DNA from 4 places in the Cronobacter dublinensis subsp. dublinensis LMG 23823 genome. Region 4 is predicted to be linked to each of the others. Evidence: predicted binding sites of a transcription regulator. Region 4 holds the regulator's gene; each other region holds the start of a gene.
What was found. Region 4 encodes PurR, which represses purine synthesis genes. Its sites were predicted from a motif close to CANGCAAACGTTTGCNTG; they were not measured.
Positions count from the first base shown of each region.

Region 1: a site for PurR is predicted at 1,366-1,383, ahead of carA (glutamine-hydrolyzing carbamoyl-phosphate synthase small subunit). Genes of this name have one in related genera too.
Region 2: a site for PurR is predicted at 2,839-2,856, ahead of purM (phosphoribosylformylglycinamidine cyclo-ligase). Genes of this name have one in related genera too.
Region 3: a site for PurR is predicted at 2,905-2,922, ahead of purH (bifunctional phosphoribosylaminoimidazolecarboxamide formyltransferase/IMP cyclohydrolase). Genes of this name have one in related genera too.

Region 1 covers NZ_CP012266.1:735,074-739,515, forward strand. The annotation lists gene AFK67_RS03405 (alanyl-tRNA editing protein) at 1-124, shown strand, start outside; gene dapB (4-hydroxy-tetrahydrodipicolinate reductase) at 316-1,137, shown strand; gene carA (glutamine-hydrolyzing carbamoyl-phosphate synthase small subunit) at 1,604-2,752, shown strand; gene carB (carbamoyl-phosphate synthase large subunit) at 2,771-4,442, shown strand, end outside.
Region 2 covers NZ_CP012266.1:3,264,139-3,268,580, forward strand. The annotation lists gene AFK67_RS15025 (DnaA inactivator Hda) at 1-595, opposite strand, end outside; gene uraA (uracil permease) at 692-1,981, opposite strand; gene upp (uracil phosphoribosyltransferase) at 2,061-2,687, opposite strand; gene purM (phosphoribosylformylglycinamidine cyclo-ligase) at 2,920-3,957, shown strand; gene purN (phosphoribosylglycinamide formyltransferase) at 3,957-4,442, shown strand, end outside.
Region 3 covers NZ_CP012266.1:372,437-376,878, reverse strand. The annotation lists rRNA gene AFK67_RS01770 (23S ribosomal RNA) at 1-564, opposite strand, end outside; tRNA gene AFK67_RS01765 (tRNA-Glu) at 767-842, opposite strand; rRNA gene AFK67_RS01760 (16S ribosomal RNA) at 923-2,463, opposite strand; gene purH (bifunctional phosphoribosylaminoimidazolecarboxamide formyltransferase/IMP cyclohydrolase) at 3,040-4,442, shown strand, end outside.
Region 4 covers NZ_CP012266.1:1,997,653-2,002,094, forward strand. The annotation lists gene punC (purine nucleoside transporter PunC) at 70-1,233, opposite strand; gene punR (DNA-binding transcriptional activator PunR) at 1,344-2,258, shown strand; gene purR (HTH-type transcriptional repressor PurR) at 2,277-3,302, opposite strand; gene cydH (cytochrome bd-I oxidase subunit CydH) at 3,595-3,684, shown strand; gene AFK67_RS09115 (MFS transporter) at 3,948-4,442, shown strand, end outside.

The sequences.
Region 1 (4,442 bases), 1.3 Mb from region 4:
TCTGCCGGTCTACGGCTGCGGCGGTACGCATGTCGTGTCGCTCTCGCAGGTCGGTGAGGTCACGCTCACCAGTATTAAAGTGAAAAAAGGGCAGCTGCTGGTGGCGTACGAGCTGACGGATTAACCCTCGGGGCAGGCGAAAATGCCTGCCTGCATCGACAACAATGCCCTTATAAATTGCAGGCTTTCTACGCCTTTTACTGATATCCCCGCCGTTTTGTCATAAATTTCTAATTATCCCTGTTTTCAGCTGGCGGCCTGCGGGCAGGCTGGTTAACCTGAGAACGATTTCTAAGCAATCTGAAGAGTATAAATATGCATGAAGCACAGGTCCGCGTCGCGATCGCGGGGGCGAGTGGCCGCATGGGGCGCCAGTTAATCCAGGCAGCCATTTCAATGGATGGCGTGGCGCTGGGCGCGGCGCTGGTACGCGAAGGCTCAACGCTGCTGGGTGCCGACGCCGGCGAGCTGGCGGGCGCAGGCGCGACGGGCGTTATCCTCCAGAGCAGCCTTGAGGCGGTGAAAGATGACTTCGACGTGCTTATCGATTTCACCCGACCGGAAGGTACGCTCGCGTATCTGGCGTTCTGCCGCGCACACGGTAAAGGCATGGTTATCGGCACTACCGGCTTTGACGATGCCGGTAAAGCTGCCATTCGTGATGCCGCGACGGCGATCCCGGTGGTTTTCGCCGCCAATTTCAGCGTCGGCGTTAACGTGATGCTTAAGCTGCTTGAAAAAGCGGCGCAGGTGATGGGCGATTACACCGATATCGAAATTATTGAGGCGCACCACCGTCATAAAGTGGATGCGCCTTCCGGCACTGCGCTGGCGATGGGCGAGGCGATTGCCGGTGCGCTGAATAAAGATCTGAAAAGCTGCGCCGTGTACGCGCGCGAAGGTTATACCGGTGAGCGGGAGCCCGGCACCATTGGATTTGCCACGGTACGCGCGGGCGATATCGTCGGTGAGCACACCGCCCTGTTTGCCGATGTCGGCGAGCGCATTGAAATTACCCATAAAGCCTCCAGCCGGATGACTTTTGCTAACGGCGCGGTTCGCGCGGCATTGTGGCTGAAGGGTCGTAAAAATGGCTTTTTTGATATGCGGGACGTGCTGGGGCTTAACGAATTGTGATTTTTGTTATCCATCGTGATGTGGTCATTACAATCATAACGTTTTGATTGAGAGGGCAATAATTTATTGCCCTTTTTTATTTTTGATTTTTTAAGGGTTTGGTTAGGACATTTCAATGAAATTGGAAAAATTTACGTTTTAGGTGTGTTTTTTGGTTATCAGGTTGTGAATTTTGACCGTTTGGTCCACTTTAAAAGCTGTGTTATGATTCCTCTTTACTTTTCTCGCGTCGCAACCGTTTTCTGCGCTTCGTTTTCTTTGTTTTTTGCCTGTCATTTCTCTTGTTTTTATTAAAGCCGCCAAAAAAACAATAAAAAGTACGTTTTTGGGTAGACTTTCCCCCACCTTCTCTCTAGAATGCCGCCGTTTGCCAAAAATTCGCTATTCAGGCGGTTTTGCGTTGATTTAGCCATGCTGGTTGAATTAATATGCAAATAAATTGACTGTTTATTCCCTGGAGGACGTTTTGATTAAGTCAGCGCTGTTGGTTCTGGAAGACGGGACCCAATTCTACGGTCGGGCCATCGGGGCAACAGGTACGGCAGTAGGGGAAGTTGTTTTCAATACTTCTATGACCGGTTATCAAGAAATCCTCACTGATCCTTCCTACTCCCGCCAGATTGTCACTCTTACTTATCCTCATATTGGTAATGTCGGTACGAACGACGCCGACGCCGAGTCCTCCCGGGTACATGCGCAGGGTCTTGTGATCCGCGATTTGCCGCTGATTGCCAGCAACTACCGCAGCACCGAGGATCTCTCTTCTTACCTGAAGCGCCATAACATCGTGGCGATTGCCGATATCGATACCCGCAAGCTGACACGTCTGCTGCGTGAGAAAGGCGCTCAGAACGGCTGCATCATCGCAGGGGATAATGTCGATGCCGCGCTGGCGCTCGAGAAAGCGCAGGCCTTCCCGGGCCTGAACGGTATGGATCTCGCGAAAGAAGTGACTACGACGGAAGCCTGGAGCTGGACACAGGGCAGCTGGACGCTCAAAGACGAACTGCCGGAAGCGAAGAAAGAAGAAGAACTGCCTTACCACGTGGTGGCTTACGACTACGGCGTGAAGCGCAACATCCTGCGTATGCTGGTGGACCGCGGCTGCCGCCTGACGGTAGTCCCGGCGCAGACCCCGGCGGAAGACGTGCTGAAAATGAACCCGGACGGCATCTTCCTCTCAAACGGTCCTGGCGACCCGGCGCCATGCGATTACGCCATCAGTGCCATCAAGTCCTTCCTGGAAACCGACATCCCGGTATTCGGCATCTGTCTCGGCCATCAGCTGCTGGCGCTGGCGAGCGGGGCGAAAACCGTGAAGATGAAGTTCGGCCACCACGGCGGCAACCATCCGGTCAAAGATCTCGACAATAACTGCGTGATGATCACCGCTCAGAACCACGGCTTTGCGGTCGATGAAGCATCGATGCCCGCCACGCTGCGTGTGACCCACAAATCCCTGTTTGATAACACCCTACAGGGTATTCACCGCACCGATAAACCGGCGTTCAGCTTCCAGGGGCACCCTGAAGCGAGCCCCGGCCCGCACGACGCCGCGCCACTGTTCGATCATTTCATCGAACTTATTGAGCAATACCGTAAGACAGCTAAATAATCAGGAGCCCGAGAGAAAATGCCAAAACGTACAGACATTAAAAGCATCCTGATCCTTGGCGCAGGCCCGATTGTTATCGGCCAGGCGTGCGAATTCGACTACTCCGGCGCGCAGGCGTGTAAAGCGCTGCGTGAAGAGGGCTACCGCGTTATCCTGGTGAACTCCAACCCGGCAACCATCATGACCGACCCGGAGATGGCCGACGCGACGTACATCGAGCCCATCCACTGGGAAGTTGTGCGCAAAATCATCGAAAAAGAGCGCCCGGACGCGGTGCTGCCGACGATGGGCGGCCAGACGGCGCTGAACTGCGCGCTGGAGCTGGAGCGTCAGGGCGTGCTGGAAGAGTTTGGCGTGACCATGATTGGCGCGACTGCCGACGCGATTGATAAAGCCGAAGACCGCCGCCGTTTTGACGTGGCGATGAAGAAAATCGGTCTGGAAACCGCGCGCTCCGGCATCGCCCATACGATGGACGAAGCGCTGGCGGTCGCGGCAGATGTCGGTTACCCGTGCATCATTCGTCCGTCCTTTACGATGGGCGGCACCGGCGGCGGCATCGCGTATAACCGCGAAGAGTTCGAAGAGATCTGCGCCCGCGGCCTCGACCTTTCCCCGACCAAAGAGCTGCTGATTGACGAGTCGCTGATCGGCTGGAAAGAGTACGAGATGGAAGTGGTGCGTGATAAGAACGACAACTGCATCATCGTCTGCTCTATCGAAAACTTCGACGCGATGGGTATCCATACCGGCGACTCCATCACCGTGGCCCCGGCCCAGACGCTGACCGACAAGGAATACCAGATCATGCGTAACGCCTCGATGGCGGTACTGCGTGAAATCGGCGTCGAAACCGGCGGTTCCAACGTGCAGTTTGCGGTGAACCCGAAAAATGGCCGCCTGATTGTTATCGAGATGAACCCGCGCGTGTCGCGCTCCTCGGCGCTGGCGTCCAAAGCGACCGGTTTCCCGATTGCCAAAATTGCGGCAAAACTGGCGGTGGGTTACACCCTCGACGAGCTGATGAACGACATCACCGGCGGCCGCACGCCAGCATCGTTCGAGCCGTCCATCGACTATGTCGTCACCAAAATCCCGCGCTTTAACTTTGAAAAATTCGCAGGCGCCAACGACCGCCTGACCACCCAGATGAAATCCGTCGGCGAAGTGATGGCGATTGGCCGCACCCAGCAGGAATCGATGCAGAAAGCGCTGCGCGGCCTGGAAGTGGGCGCGACCGGTTTCGACCCGAAAGTCAGCCTTGACGACCCGGAAGCGCTGACCAAAATCCGCCGCGAGTTGAAAGACGCGGGCGCCGAGCGTATCTGGTACATCGCTGATGCCTTCCGTGCAGGGCTGTCCGTTGACGGTGTTTTCAATCTTACTAACATCGACCGCTGGTTCCTGGTGCAGATTGAAGAGCTGGTGCGCCTGGAAGAGCAGGTCGCCGAGCAGGGCATTAACGGCCTTGATGCCGATTTCCTGCGGATGCTCAAGCGTAAAGGCTTCGCCGATGCGCGTCTGGCGAAACTCGCGGGCGTCAGCGAGTCGGAAATCCGCAAGCTGCGCGAACAGTACAACCTGCACCCGGTCTACAAGCGTGTGGATACCTGCGCGGCGGAATTCGCCACCGATACCGCCTACATGTACTCCACCTATGAAGATGAGTGCGAGGCCAACCCGAACCAGG
Region 2 (4,442 bases), 1.3 Mb from region 4:
GATCGAGGCGTTTTAACAGGAACCGCCCCACATCCTCCGGTAGCTCAAACCCACGCATCCGCGCGCGCAGCTGCAACGCCTGGAGCTTATCGTCGTCGGAGAGCGGCTGCAGCCGGTATATTTGCCCCCAGTCGAGGCGCGAGGCGAGATCCGGCAGCCTGAGGTTCAGCTGGCGCGGCGGCCGATCGCCGGTTATCAGCAGTCGGGTATTGCCCGACTCCAGAATGCGGTTGTAGAGATTGAAAATCGCCATTTCCCAGAGCTCGTCGCCCGCGATGCACTCGATATTGTCGATGCACACCAGCGAAAGTTGCTCCATGCCTTCCAGCACTTCCGGCACAAACCAGGTGCGTTTATCCAGCGGCACGTAGCCGACCGCGTCTCCGCGTTGCGACAGCTCGGCGCAGGCGGCATGCAGCAGATGGCTGCGCCCACCGCCCTCACGGGACCAGAAATAGATGTAGCCGCTGCGGTCGTGACGCAGCATCGTCTGGAGTGCGGCTAATAAAGAGGGGTTGTCGCCCGGCCAGAAGCTGGCAAACGTTTCGTCATCGGGCAGCCAGAGCGGCAAGGAGAGCTGTGCCGGTGTGTTCAGAAGGACCTCTTCAAGGACTTGCGAAAAAACGCATTGAGTCTATCACACAATCGCTTCGCTGTTGAACCGGGCGGACAGCGCCGCCCGGCGGGAGGATCAGTGGGCCGGTTTTTCAGGCTCATCGGCGTCAAGCACGGTCTCTTCCGGGCGCAATACGCTGATAAGTTTGAAAATAAGGCTTAACGCCACGCCCACGATCGTGGCCAGCGCCATGCCTTTCAGCTCGGCCGCGCCAACGTGCACTTTCGCGCCGCTGACGCCGATTATCAGGATAACCGAGGTCAGGATCAGGTTCTGCGCTTTGCTGTAATCCACTTTGGATTCAATCAGCACGCGAATACCGGAAGCGCCGATTACGCCGTACAGCAGCAGAGACACGCCGCCCATGACCGGCACCGGGATAATCTGGATAGCCGCCGCCAGTTTGCCGACGCAGGAGAGCAGGATCGCGATAATCGCCGCGCCGCCGATAACCCAGGTGCTGTAAACCCGGGTGATCGCCATGACGCCGATGTTTTCGCCGTACGTGGTGTTCGGCGTAGAGCCGAAGAAACCGGAGATGATGGTCGAGAAACCGTTCGCAAACATCGAACGGTGCAGACCCGGATCGCGGATCAGATCTTTTTTCACGATATTCGCCGTCACCACCAGGTGGCCGACGTGCTCGGCAATCACTACCAGCGCCGCAGGCAGAATGGTGAAGATGGCGAACCACTCAAAGCGCGGCGTGTAGAACGTCGGCAGCGCGAACCAGTGAGCATTGGCGATAGCCGTGGTGTCCACGACGCCCATCGCAAAGGAGAGCGCGTAGCCCGCCAGCACGCCGATAAGGATCGGGATAATCGCCAGGAAGCCGCGGAACAGCACCGAGCCGAAGACCGTCACCGCCAGCGTCACCAGCGAAATCGTAATGGTCGTGGAGTCCGCCGTCTGGCCATCGGCCGGCAGCAGGCCCGCCATGTTGGCCGCGACACCCGCAAGCTCAAGCCCGATCACCGCGACGATAGCGCCCATCGCGGCGGGCGGGAACATGACGTCCAGCCAGCCGGTGCCCGCTTTTTTCACAATCAGCGCCACCACGCAGAACAGCACGCCGCAGACGATAAACCCGCCGAGCGCCATCTCATAACCGAGCGGCAGCAGCAGCAACACCGGGGAGATAAACGCAAAGCTTGAGCCCAGATACGCCGGGATTTTTCCTTTACAGATAAAGAGATACAGCAGCGTCCCAATGCCGTTAAACAGCAGTACGGTGGCCGGGTTGATATGAAACAGGATGGGCACCAGCACGGTTGCGCCAAACATGGCGAACAGGTGCTGCAAACTAAGCGGGATAGTTTGTAAGAGCGGCGGACGTTCACTTACCCCGATAGCACGGCGCGTCATAGTATTTCCTCACGTGTTGTTGTGTGCAAATGTTGCGTTTCGGACCAAAAAAAAGCCGACTATAAAGTCGGCTCAATGTTTATTTTGTACCAAATATCTTGTCGCCCGCATCGCCGAGGCCCGGAATGATGTATCCCTGCTCGTTAAGCCCCTTATCAATAGACGCGGTATAAAGCTCGACATCCGGGTGCGCGTTTTCCAGCGCCTTGATGCCTTCCGGCGCGGCAACCAGTACCAGCACTTTGATGCTGGTGCAGCCGGCTTTCTTCAGCAGGTCGATGGTTGCGATCATAGAACCGCCTGTCGCCAGCATCGGGTCGACGACCAGCGCCATACGCTCGTCGATGTTGGAAACTAGCTTCTGGAAATACGGCACCGGCTCCAGCGTTTCTTCATCGCGGTAGATGCCAACGACGCTGATGCGCGCGCTCGGCACGTTCTCCAGCACGCCTTCCATCATGCCGAGACCGGCACGCAGAATAGGCACGACGGTAATTTTCTTCCCTTTGATCTGCTCGATTTCCACCGGGCCGTTCCAGCCTTCGATGGTCACTTTTTCCGTCAGCAGATCGGCGGTGGCTTCATAGGTCAGCAGGCTGCCGACTTCGGAGGCGAGTTCACGAAAACGCTTGGTGCTGATGTCATGCTCACGCATCAGGCCCAGCTTGTGTTTAACCAGCGGGTGTTTCACTTCGACGATCTTCATTCTCTTTCTCCCCAGCGAGGTGGCAGCCACAAAAAAAATCGCCGGATTATACCGCTTTTTGCGCGCCGCGCCATACGTAATGGGCTTGATCGGGATCAACCGAACAGAAGACAGCCATCTTATAAGTGTGTTTTATTCAACGCAACAAGCGCTCGCAAACGTTTGCCTGGACTGTTAGAATTGCCGCGATTTCTCTACTACCACCAACCGCAACCGCGTGGGGACTTTAGCAGTGACCGACAAAACCTCTCTCAGCTATAAAGATGCCGGTGTTGATATTGATGCTGGTAACGCTCTGGTCGACCGCATTAAAGGCGTCGTGAAAAAAACCCGTCGCCCGGAAGTGATGGGCGGCCTGGGCGGCTTCGGCGCGCTCTGCGCGCTGCCGCAGAAATACCGCGAGCCGGTGCTGGTCTCCGGTACCGACGGCGTCGGCACCAAGCTGCGTCTGGCGATGGATCTCAAGCGTCACGACACGATCGGCATCGACCTGGTGGCGATGTGCGTCAACGACCTGGTGGTACAGGGCGCCGAGCCGCTGTTCTTCCTCGACTACTACGCGACCGGAAAACTGGACGTAGAGACGGCGGCAAGCGTGATTAGCGGCATCGCCGAAGGCTGTTTACAGTCCGGCTGCGCGCTGGTCGGCGGCGAAACGGCGGAAATGCCGGGCATGTATCACGGCGAGGATTACGACGTGGCCGGTTTCTGCGTCGGCGTGGTGGAAAAATCAGAGATTATCGACGGCACGAAAGTGGCTGACGGCGATGTGCTGGTGGCGCTGGCCTCCAGCGGCCCGCACTCCAACGGCTACTCGCTGGTGCGCAAAATTCTTGAAGTGAGCGGCGCGGATCCGCAGACCACCGAGCTTGACGGTAAACCGCTCGCCGATCACCTGCTGGCCCCGACCCGCATCTATGTGAAGCCGGTGCTGGAACTGATTGAGAAGCTCGACGTTCACGCCATCGCCCACCTGACCGGCGGCGGCTTCTGGGAGAATATTCCGCGCGTGCTGCCGGATAACACCCAGGCGGTGATTGATGAATCCTCCTGGCAGTGGCCAGCGGTGTTCAACTGGTTGCAGCAGGCTGGCAATGTCAGCCGTCATGAAATGTACCGCACCTTTAACTGCGGCGTCGGTATGGTTATCGCCCTGCCTGCCGCCGGAGCGGACAAGGCGGTTGCGCTGCTCAATAGCCTTGGCGAAACTGCGTGGAAAATCGGCGCTATCAAAGCATCAGACGCCCAGGACCGCGTGGTTATTGCGTAATGAAGCGCATCGTAGTGCTGATTTCCGGCAGCGGCAGCAACCTGCAGGCCATCATGGATGCCTGCGCGCAGAAGAAAATCAACGGCGTCATCAGCGCCGTCTTCAGCAACAAGGCCGACGCGTTCGGCCTTGAGCGCGCGCGCGATGCGAACATTCCCGCTCACGCCTTAAGCGCGGGCGCGTTTGCGAGCCGCGACGCCTTTGATCGCGAGCTGATGCAGGAGATAGATGCGTATGCGCCAGATCTCGTGGTGCTGGCAGGCTACATGCGCATTCTGAGCCCGGCGTTTGTGGCGCACTATGAAGGACGGCTGCTGAATATCCACCCTTCTCTGCTGCCGAAATATCCGGGGCTGCATACCCACCGCCAGGCGCTCGCCAATGGCGACGACGAGCACGGCACGTCGGTACATTTTGTGACGGACGAGCTCGACGGCGGCCCGGTGATCTTGCAGGCCCGCGTTCCGGTGTTCGCGGGCGACACG
Region 3 (4,442 bases), 1.6 Mb from region 4:
GTACGCAGTCACCCTCTTACGAAGGCTCCCACTGCTTGTACGTACACGGTTTCAGGTTCTGTTTCACTCCCCTCGCCGGGGTTCTTTTCGCCTTTCCCTCACGGTACTGGTTCACTATCGGTCAGTCAGGAGTATTTAGCCTTGGAGGATGGTCCCCCCATCTTCAGACAGGATATCACGTGTCCCGCCCTACTCATCGAGCTCACAGCCTGTGTGCCTTCGTGTACGGGGCTGTCACCCTGTATCGCCGGCCTTTCCAGACCGTTCCACTGACACACAAGCTGATTCAGGCTCTGGGCTGTTCCCCGTTCGCTCGCCGCTACTGGGGGAATCTCGGTTGATTTCTTTTCCTCGGGGTACTTAGATGTTTCAGTTCCCCCGGTTCGCCTCACAGCACTATGTATTCATGCTGAGATAGTGTGACGAATCACACTGGGTTTCCCCATTCGGACATCGCCGGCTATAACGGTTCATATCACCTTACCGGCGCTTTTCGCAGATTAGCACGTCCTTCATCGCCTCTGACTGCCAGGGCATCCACCGTGTACGCTTGTTCGCTTAACCTCACAACCCGAAGAAGTCTTCGTGCTGCGAGTTTGAGAGACTCTGACACACCGCGCATTCCTTATTTACGGAAGAATGCAACAGCGTGTCTGTTTCAATTTTCAGCTTGTTCCGGATTGTTAAAGAGCAAATATCTCAAACGTGACTTAACAGTCAGTTTTGAGATATTAATCGGTAACGCCTTTCACTCATTACCAGCAGGTGGCGTCCCTTAGGGGATTCGAACCCCTGTTACCGCCGTGAAAGGGCGGTGTCCTGGGCCTCTAGACGAAAGGGACTTCGCTTTCGCAGACAACCCTGCTTCTTTACTTTTCTATCAGACAATCTGTGTGAGCACTACGAGGTTGTATCTTGCAGGTAAGGAGGTGATCCAACCGCAGGTTCCCCTACGGTTACCTTGTTACGACTTCACCCCAGTCATGAATCACAAAGTGGTAAGCGCCCTCCCGAAGGTTAAGCTACCTACTTCTTTTGCAACCCACTCCCATGGTGTGACGGGCGGTGTGTACAAGGCCCGGGAACGTATTCACCGTGGCATTCTGATCCACGATTACTAGCGATTCCGACTTCATGGAGTCGAGTTGCAGACTCCAATCCGGACTACGACGCACTTTATGAGGTCCGCTTGCTCTCGCGAGGTCGCTTCTCTTTGTATGCGCCATTGTAGCACGTGTGTAGCCCTGGTCGTAAGGGCCATGATGACTTGACGTCATCCCCACCTTCCTCCGGTTTATCACCGGCAGTCTCCTTTGAGTTCCCACCATTACGTGCTGGCAACAAAGGATAAGGGTTGCGCTCGTTGCGGGACTTAACCCAACATTTCACAACACGAGCTGACGACAGCCATGCAGCACCTGTCTCAGAGTTCCCGAAGGCACTCCCGCATCTCTGCAGGATTCTCTGGATGTCAAGACCAGGTAAGGTTCTTCGCGTTGCATCGAATTAAACCACATGCTCCACCGCTTGTGCGGGCCCCCGTCAATTCATTTGAGTTTTAACCTTGCGGCCGTACTCCCCAGGCGGTCGACTTAACGCGTTAGCTCCGGAAGCCACGCCTCAAGGGCACAACCTCCAAGTCGACATCGTTTACGGCGTGGACTACCAGGGTATCTAATCCTGTTTGCTCCCCACGCTTTCGCACCTGAGCGTCAGTCTTCGTCCAGGGGGCCGCCTTCGCCACCGGTATTCCTCCAGATCTCTACGCATTTCACCGCTACACCTGGAATTCTACCCCCCTCTACGAGACTCAAGCTTGCCAGTTTCAAATGCAGTTCCCAGGTTGAGCCCGGGGATTTCACATCTGACTTAACAAACCGCCTGCGTGCGCTTTACGCCCAGTAATTCCGATTAACGCTTGCACCCTCCGTATTACCGCGGCTGCTGGCACGGAGTTAGCCGGTGCTTCTTCTGCGAGTAACGTCAATTGCTGCGGTTATTAACCACAACACCTTCCTCCTCGCTGAAAGTACTTTACAACCCGAAGGCCTTCTTCATACACGCGGCATGGCTGCATCAGGCTTGCGCCCATTGTGCAATATTCCCCACTGCTGCCTCCCGTAGGAGTCTGGACCGTGTCTCAGTTCCAGTGTGGCTGGTCATCCTCTCAGACCAGCTAGGGATCGTCGCCTAGGTGAGCCTTTACCCCACCTACTAGCTAATCCCATCTGGGCACATCTGATGGCATGAGGCCCGAAGGTCCCCCACTTTGGTCCGAAGACGTTATGCGGTATTAGCTACCGTTTCCAGTAGTTATCCCCCTCCATCAGGCAGTTTCCCAGACATTACTCACCCGTCCGCCGCTCGTCACCCGAGAGCAAGCTCTCTGTGCTACCGCCCGACTTGCATGTGTTAGGCCTGCCGCCAGCGTTCAATCTGAGCCATGATCAAACTCTTCAATTAAAGTTTGATGCTCAAAGAATTAAACTGTTAGTTCGTAATGAATTAACTGTTGTTCACTTGAGACTTGATAATCATTTATCGTCCGAAGACGTTAAGATATCAGTGCCCCGAGTGCCCACACAGATTGTCTGATAAATTGTTAAAGAGCGGTGCGACGCGGCTTTCAGCCTGCTGTCGCGAGGTGGCGTATATTACGCTTTCCTCTTTCAGAGTCAACCCTTAATTTCAGGGTTTTTCTCTTTCCGACTCACCGTCGCTGTGTGATGTTTCTCATCAGCGCCGTGTCGATGGAGGCGCATTATAGGGAGTTCTCTTTTCACCGCAACAGGAAAATGACATAAAAATGTCTGACTGCTGCATTCCCCAGCAAAACCCCGTCTTATACGCATTTGCACACAGAGTTATCCACAATCCGTTATGATGCCGAAATTTTGCGAGCGCCACGCAAACGTTTTCGCTACAATGCAGCCCTGTTACTGAAGCGCTCTTTTTGAGGAGCGTGAGTCGGATTTCAGCGAAAAAAGCTGGAATTTCGCTAACGCTCTTCTGTAATGATCAAATCCAGGGGATTTATACATGCAACAACCTCGTCCTGTACGCCGCGCTCTGCTCAGCGTTTCTGACAAAGCCGGTATCGTCGACTTCGCGCGCGCTCTCTCTGCACGCGGCGTCGAACTCCTCTCAACCGGTGGTACGGCCAGCCTTCTGGCGCAGGCTGGTCTGCCGGTGACGGAAGTCTCCGACTACACCGGGTTTCCGGAGATGATGGACGGTCGCGTCAAAACGCTGCACCCGAAAGTGCACGGCGGCATTCTGGGACGCCGCGGTCAGGATGACGACACCATGGCGCAGCACGCTATCTCCCCGATTGATATGGTTGTGGTAAACCTTTATCCGTTCGCACAGACCGTTGCGCGTGACGGCTGCACGCTTGAAGACGCGGTGGAAAATATCGACATCGGCGGCCCGACCATGGTCCGCTCCGCCGCCAAGAACCATAAAGATGTGGCCATCGTCGTTAAGAGCAGCGACTACAGCGCCATCATTAACGAGCTGGACGCCAATAACGGCTCGCTGACCTTTGATACCCGTTTCGATCTCGCGATTAAAGCCTTCGAGCACACCGCCGCCTATGACAGCATGATTGCCAACTACTTCGGCAGCCTGGTGCCGGCCTATCACGGCGAAACGACAGCGCCTTCCGGCCGCTTCCCGCGCACGCTCAATCTGAACTTTATTAAGAAGCAGGATATGCGCTACGGCGAAAACAGCCATCAGCACGCTGCCTTCTATATAGAAGAAGAAATCAAGGAAGCTTCTGTCGCGACCGCACAACAGGTTCAGGGCAAAGCGCTTTCCTATAACAACATCGCTGATACCGACGCGGCGCTGGAGTGCGTGAAAGAATTCAGCGAACCGGCCTGCGTTATCGTGAAGCACGCCAACCCGTGCGGCGTGGCCGTCAGCGATTCTGCGCTTGAGGCTTATAACCGCGCATATCAAACCGACCCGACGTCCGCCTTTGGCGGCATCATCGCGTTTAACCGCGAGCTGGATGCCGAAACCGCGCAGTCGATCATCTCCCGCCAGTTCGTTGAGGTCATCATTGCCCCGTCCGCCAGTGAAGAAGCGCTGAAGATCACCGCCGCGAAGCAAAATGTCCGCGTGCTGGTTTGCGGCGAATGGCAGGCTCGCGTACCGGGTCTGGATTTCAAACGCGTCAATGGCGGCCTGCTGGTGCAGGATCGCGATCTTGGTATGGTGACCGAAGGCGATCTGCGCGTCGTGACCAAACGCCAGCCGACCGAACAGGAGCTGCGCGACGCCCTCTTCTGCTGGAAAGTAGCGAAATTTGTGAAATCCAACGCTATTGTTTATGCCCGCGAGAACATGACCATCGGTATCGGCGCCGGTCAGATGAGCCGCGTCTATTCCGCGAAAATCGCCGGAATTAAAGCCGGTGATGAAGGGCTGGAAGT
Region 4 (4,442 bases):
CAATACGATGATTCAACCATTGACAGTTAGCAAGCTAATAACAAAAACGTCATATTATCGCCTGCCTGATTACCGTGCCGGGACGTGACGCCCGCGCAGCCACCAGCCAAGACCCGCCAGTAAGACCGTCGCCAGCATCACGCTGGTGGTGGAGAGCAGCGGCGTCGCAACAAGCCAGGAAACCACCAGACTCGCCACGAAGCACAGCCCCAACTGCAGGGTATTTTGCAGCGCGGCGGCGCGTCCAGTGGCCTGCGGGAACGGCAGCAGGGCGGCGGCCACCACGATCGGGTAAATCGCGCCGTTCGCCATCGCCATCAGGCAGAAGGGGATAAGCAGCGTGGTCAGCGTTACCGCGTCGCTTAAGCCCACAAGCCAGGTCGCGACCACGCTTAGCGCATAGCCCACCAGCAGCCAGGGCAGCAGCTTTTCGCCATGCCATTTTTGCAGCGCGCTGCGACAGCCGTAGCCGCCAATCAGAAAGGCGATAGTCTGCGGTACATAGCTTAAGCCTATCACCGCCGGGCTGTAGCCCATCGCGTGCAGGATAAACGGCGAGCCGGTCAGCCACGCGAAAAAGCTGGCGGAGCAGGCGGCGTAAATAAGCACATTACCGCTGTAAGTGGACGAGCGCAGCAGCATGGCGAAGCTCAGCGGTTCGCCTTCATGGTGATTTTGCGGCGCGCCGGCAGGCAGACGCAGCGCCGGGATCATCAGCAGCAGCGTAATGGCGAACAGCACCACGAAAATCGCCTGCCAGTCGAAATGATTGAGGATCCAGCTGCCGAGCAGCGGGGCCAGCGCCGGGGAGAGCCCGACCAGCGGCATAATAGTGGCGAAAATGCGCCGCGCCTGCTGCGCCGGGTAACGGTCTGTCACCAGCGCCTGCCAGCTGACCGCCGCCGCACAGACGCCGACCGCCTGAATAAAGCGCAGCGCCAGCAGCGCGCCGGCGCTCTCCACCCAGACCGTGCCAAGACAGCCGAGCGCGAAAATCCCGAGGCCCGCCAGTAATACCGGGCGACGGCCAAAACGATCGGAGAGCGGGCCCCAGACCAGCTGCGCCAGCGCGAAACCCGCGAGGAACAGGCTCAGGGAGGCGCTAATGGCGGACGGCGCGGTGCGCAGATCCGCTTCGATTGCCGCGAACGCAGGCAGATACATATCGGTGGCGAGAAAACCGAGCACGCTCAGCCCGGCCAGCCAGAAAAGAAAGCCTTTTGTAGGTCGCATAATGTTTGCTCACTTCGTAATACGCGAAAGAGCCAGGAGTGTACGGAGTGCAAACCGCGTTGTGAAACGTTAATATTTGCCCTCTCCATTCAAAAATTTTGCAGGCAAAAATGTGGTCTGAATATTCCCTCGAAGTGGTGGACGCGGTGGCGCGCAACGGCAGCTTCAGCGCGGCGGCGGCGGAACTTCATCGCGTGCCTTCTGCCGTCAGTTATACGGTGCGCCAGCTGGAAGAGTGGCTGGCGGTGTCGCTGTTCGAGCGTCGGCATCGCGACGTCGTGCTGACGCCCGCCGGCGCCTGTTTTCTGCGCGAAGGGCGTTCTGTTATCAAAAAAATGATGATCACCCGCCAGCAGTGTCAGCAGATTGCCAATGGCTGGCGCGGACAGCTCGCCATTGCGGTTGACAATATCGTGCGGCCCGAGCGCACGCGCCGCCTGGTGCTCGACTTCTACCGCCATTTCTCCGATGTCGAACTGCTGGTGTCGCAGGAGGTGTTTAACGGCGTGTGGGACGCGCTGGCGGACGGGCGCGTGGAGCTGGCCATCGGCGCGACCCAGGCGGTGCCGGTGGGGGGCGGGCGCTTCGCGTTTCGGGATATGGGGATGCTGAGCTGGCGCTGCGTGGTGGCGAGCCATCACCCGCTGGCGCAGCACGCGGGCGCGCTCAGCGACGACAGCCTGCGCGATTACCCGTCGCTGGTGCTGGAGGACACATCGCGCTCGCTGCCTAAACGGATCACCTGGCTGCTTGATAATCAGCATCGCGTGGTGGTGCCGGACTGGCACTGCGCCGCCGACGCGCTGAGCGAAGGGCTGTGCATCGGCATGGTGCCGACGCATTTCGCCAAACCCTGGCTGGACCGCGGCCAGTGGCGGGCGCTGACGCTGGAAAATCCATTCCCGGACGCCGCCTGCTGCCTGACGTGGCGGCAAAGCGACGCCTCGCCCGCGCTGCGCTGGCTGCTGGATTATCTGGGGGACAGTGAAACGCTGAACAAGGAGTGGTTGCGGGAGCCAGACTGAGAGGGCTCCCGGCAGGAATTACCGGCGATAGTCGCGGAACGGACCGTCCGCCACCGATCGGCGCTCGATTAAGCGCGGATGCACCTCGATAGTCTGGGACTCTTCACGTTTATTAATGATGCGATCAAGCAGCATATTGAACGCGGTCTGGCCCAGCGTCTCTTTCGGCTGATGGATAGTGGTCAGCGCCGGGCTGAAAAAGCGGGCGTTGCGCACGTTATCGTAGCCGATGATGGAAATATCCTGCGGCACGCGCAGGCCCATCTCGTCAGCGGCGCAAATCGCGCCCATCGCCATGATATCGCCGCCGCAGAACACAGCGGTAGGACGCTGCGGCTGGGAGAGGATCTGCTGCATCGCGCGATAGCCTGACTCCGGCTCGAAATCACCCTGCACAATCCAGTTTTCCGGCACTTTGATCATCGCTTCTTCCAGCGCTTTCATAAAGCCGGAGAAACGCCCCACGCCGGTATTGCGCTCAAGCTGGCCGGGAATAACGCCGATATCGCGATGGCCGCGTTCGATAAGATAGCGGCCTGCGAGATAGCCGCCCTGGAAAGCGTTATCGATAACCGAGTCGGTGAAATCCGCTCTGGCTTCGCCCCAGTCCATCACGACCATCGGAATATGACGGTACTCTTCGAGCGTGGCGAGCAGCGGCTCCGGGTATTCCGAACACATCACCAGCAGACCGTCGACGCGCTTTTGCGCCATCATCGACAAATAGGCGCGCTGCTTTTCCAGATTGTTATGCGCGTTGCCGAGGATCAGCGTATAGCCTTTCGCGAAGCAGCTGTTTTCAACGGCTTCGATAATTTCCGCAAAATAGGGCGCTTCGCTGCTGGTGGAGAGCAGACCGATAGATTTGGTGTGGTTCACCTTCAGGCTGCGCGCCACGGCGCTCGGCGAATAGTGTAATTCTTTGATTGCCGCCCACACCGCGTTGCGTGTCTCTTCCGCCACAAAACGGGTTTTGTTAATTACATGTGAGACTGTTGTTGTAGAAACGTTTGCTCGCTTCGCGACGTCTTTAATTGTTGCCATTAATCATCACTCCAGACCCCTCGCTGAGCCCTGTAAAATCACGGGTTAATCGTTTGCCTGTACACACCCCTGTGTGCCACGAGGGGACGTGCGGCATGCCGGGAAACGCGACATTTATCGTGAGGAGGGGTCGATGGCCGGTACCGAATAAAGTAGCGACGAATTTTGGCTTATCTTTATCGAAAGGGGAAGAGGGAAAACGCATATCTGGCTAAATGTCGCAGGATTTTTCGGCGCGTTTATGCAAAAATGCGCTCTACCTGTTTTTTATGGGGTCTTTAAGGAGAATACCATGAGTTCCGATCTGAAATTTTCGCTGGTCACTACCGTTGTTGTGCTGGGTTTAATTGTGGCGGGCGCGTTTACCGCCATTCTGCATTAAGCGTGTCGCGGGAGAACGCGCCTGTTCTCCCGTATTCTTTTTGCTATTCCTGCGCTTTAGCTTCTTTCGCCCGTCGTTTCCTTTCTTTCTCCTGTTATTCCCTTATGATTCGCTAATAACAACTTGCGCGTGTTCTTTAACACACAGGCAATAATATTTTGCTGTTTTGGTTACTTATCCTGTCGGCCTGAAAATGCCATGCTTTCTGCATCCTGCTGTGACGCCGGGGAACCGGCGCTGTTGTACAATTTCTGGAGTAATGAATGAAAGTCAATTTTCCGTTACTGGCACTGGCTATTGGTGCCTTTGGCATTGGCACGACCGAGTTTTCCCCGATGGGCCTGCTGCCCGTCATCGCCAATGGCGTTAATGTCTCAATTCCCGCCGCCGGTATGCTTATCAGCGCCTACGCGGTCGGCGTCATGATCGGCGCGCCGCTGATGACGCTGCTGCTGTCGCACCGCGCACGGCGCAGCGCGCTGATTTTCCTGATGGCAATCTTTACGCTCGGCAACGTTCTGTCGGCGCTGGCGCCGGATTACATGACGCTGATGGCCTCGCGCATTCTCACCAGCCTCAACCACGGCGCGTTTTTCGGGCTGGGTTCCGTGGTGGCGGCAAGCGTGGTGCCGAAACATAAGCAGGCCAGCGCTGTCGCGACCATGTTTATGGGGCTGACCATCGCCAATATCGGCGGCGTACCGGCCGCGACCTGGCTTGGCGAAACCATTGGCTGGCGGATGTCATTCCTCGCGACC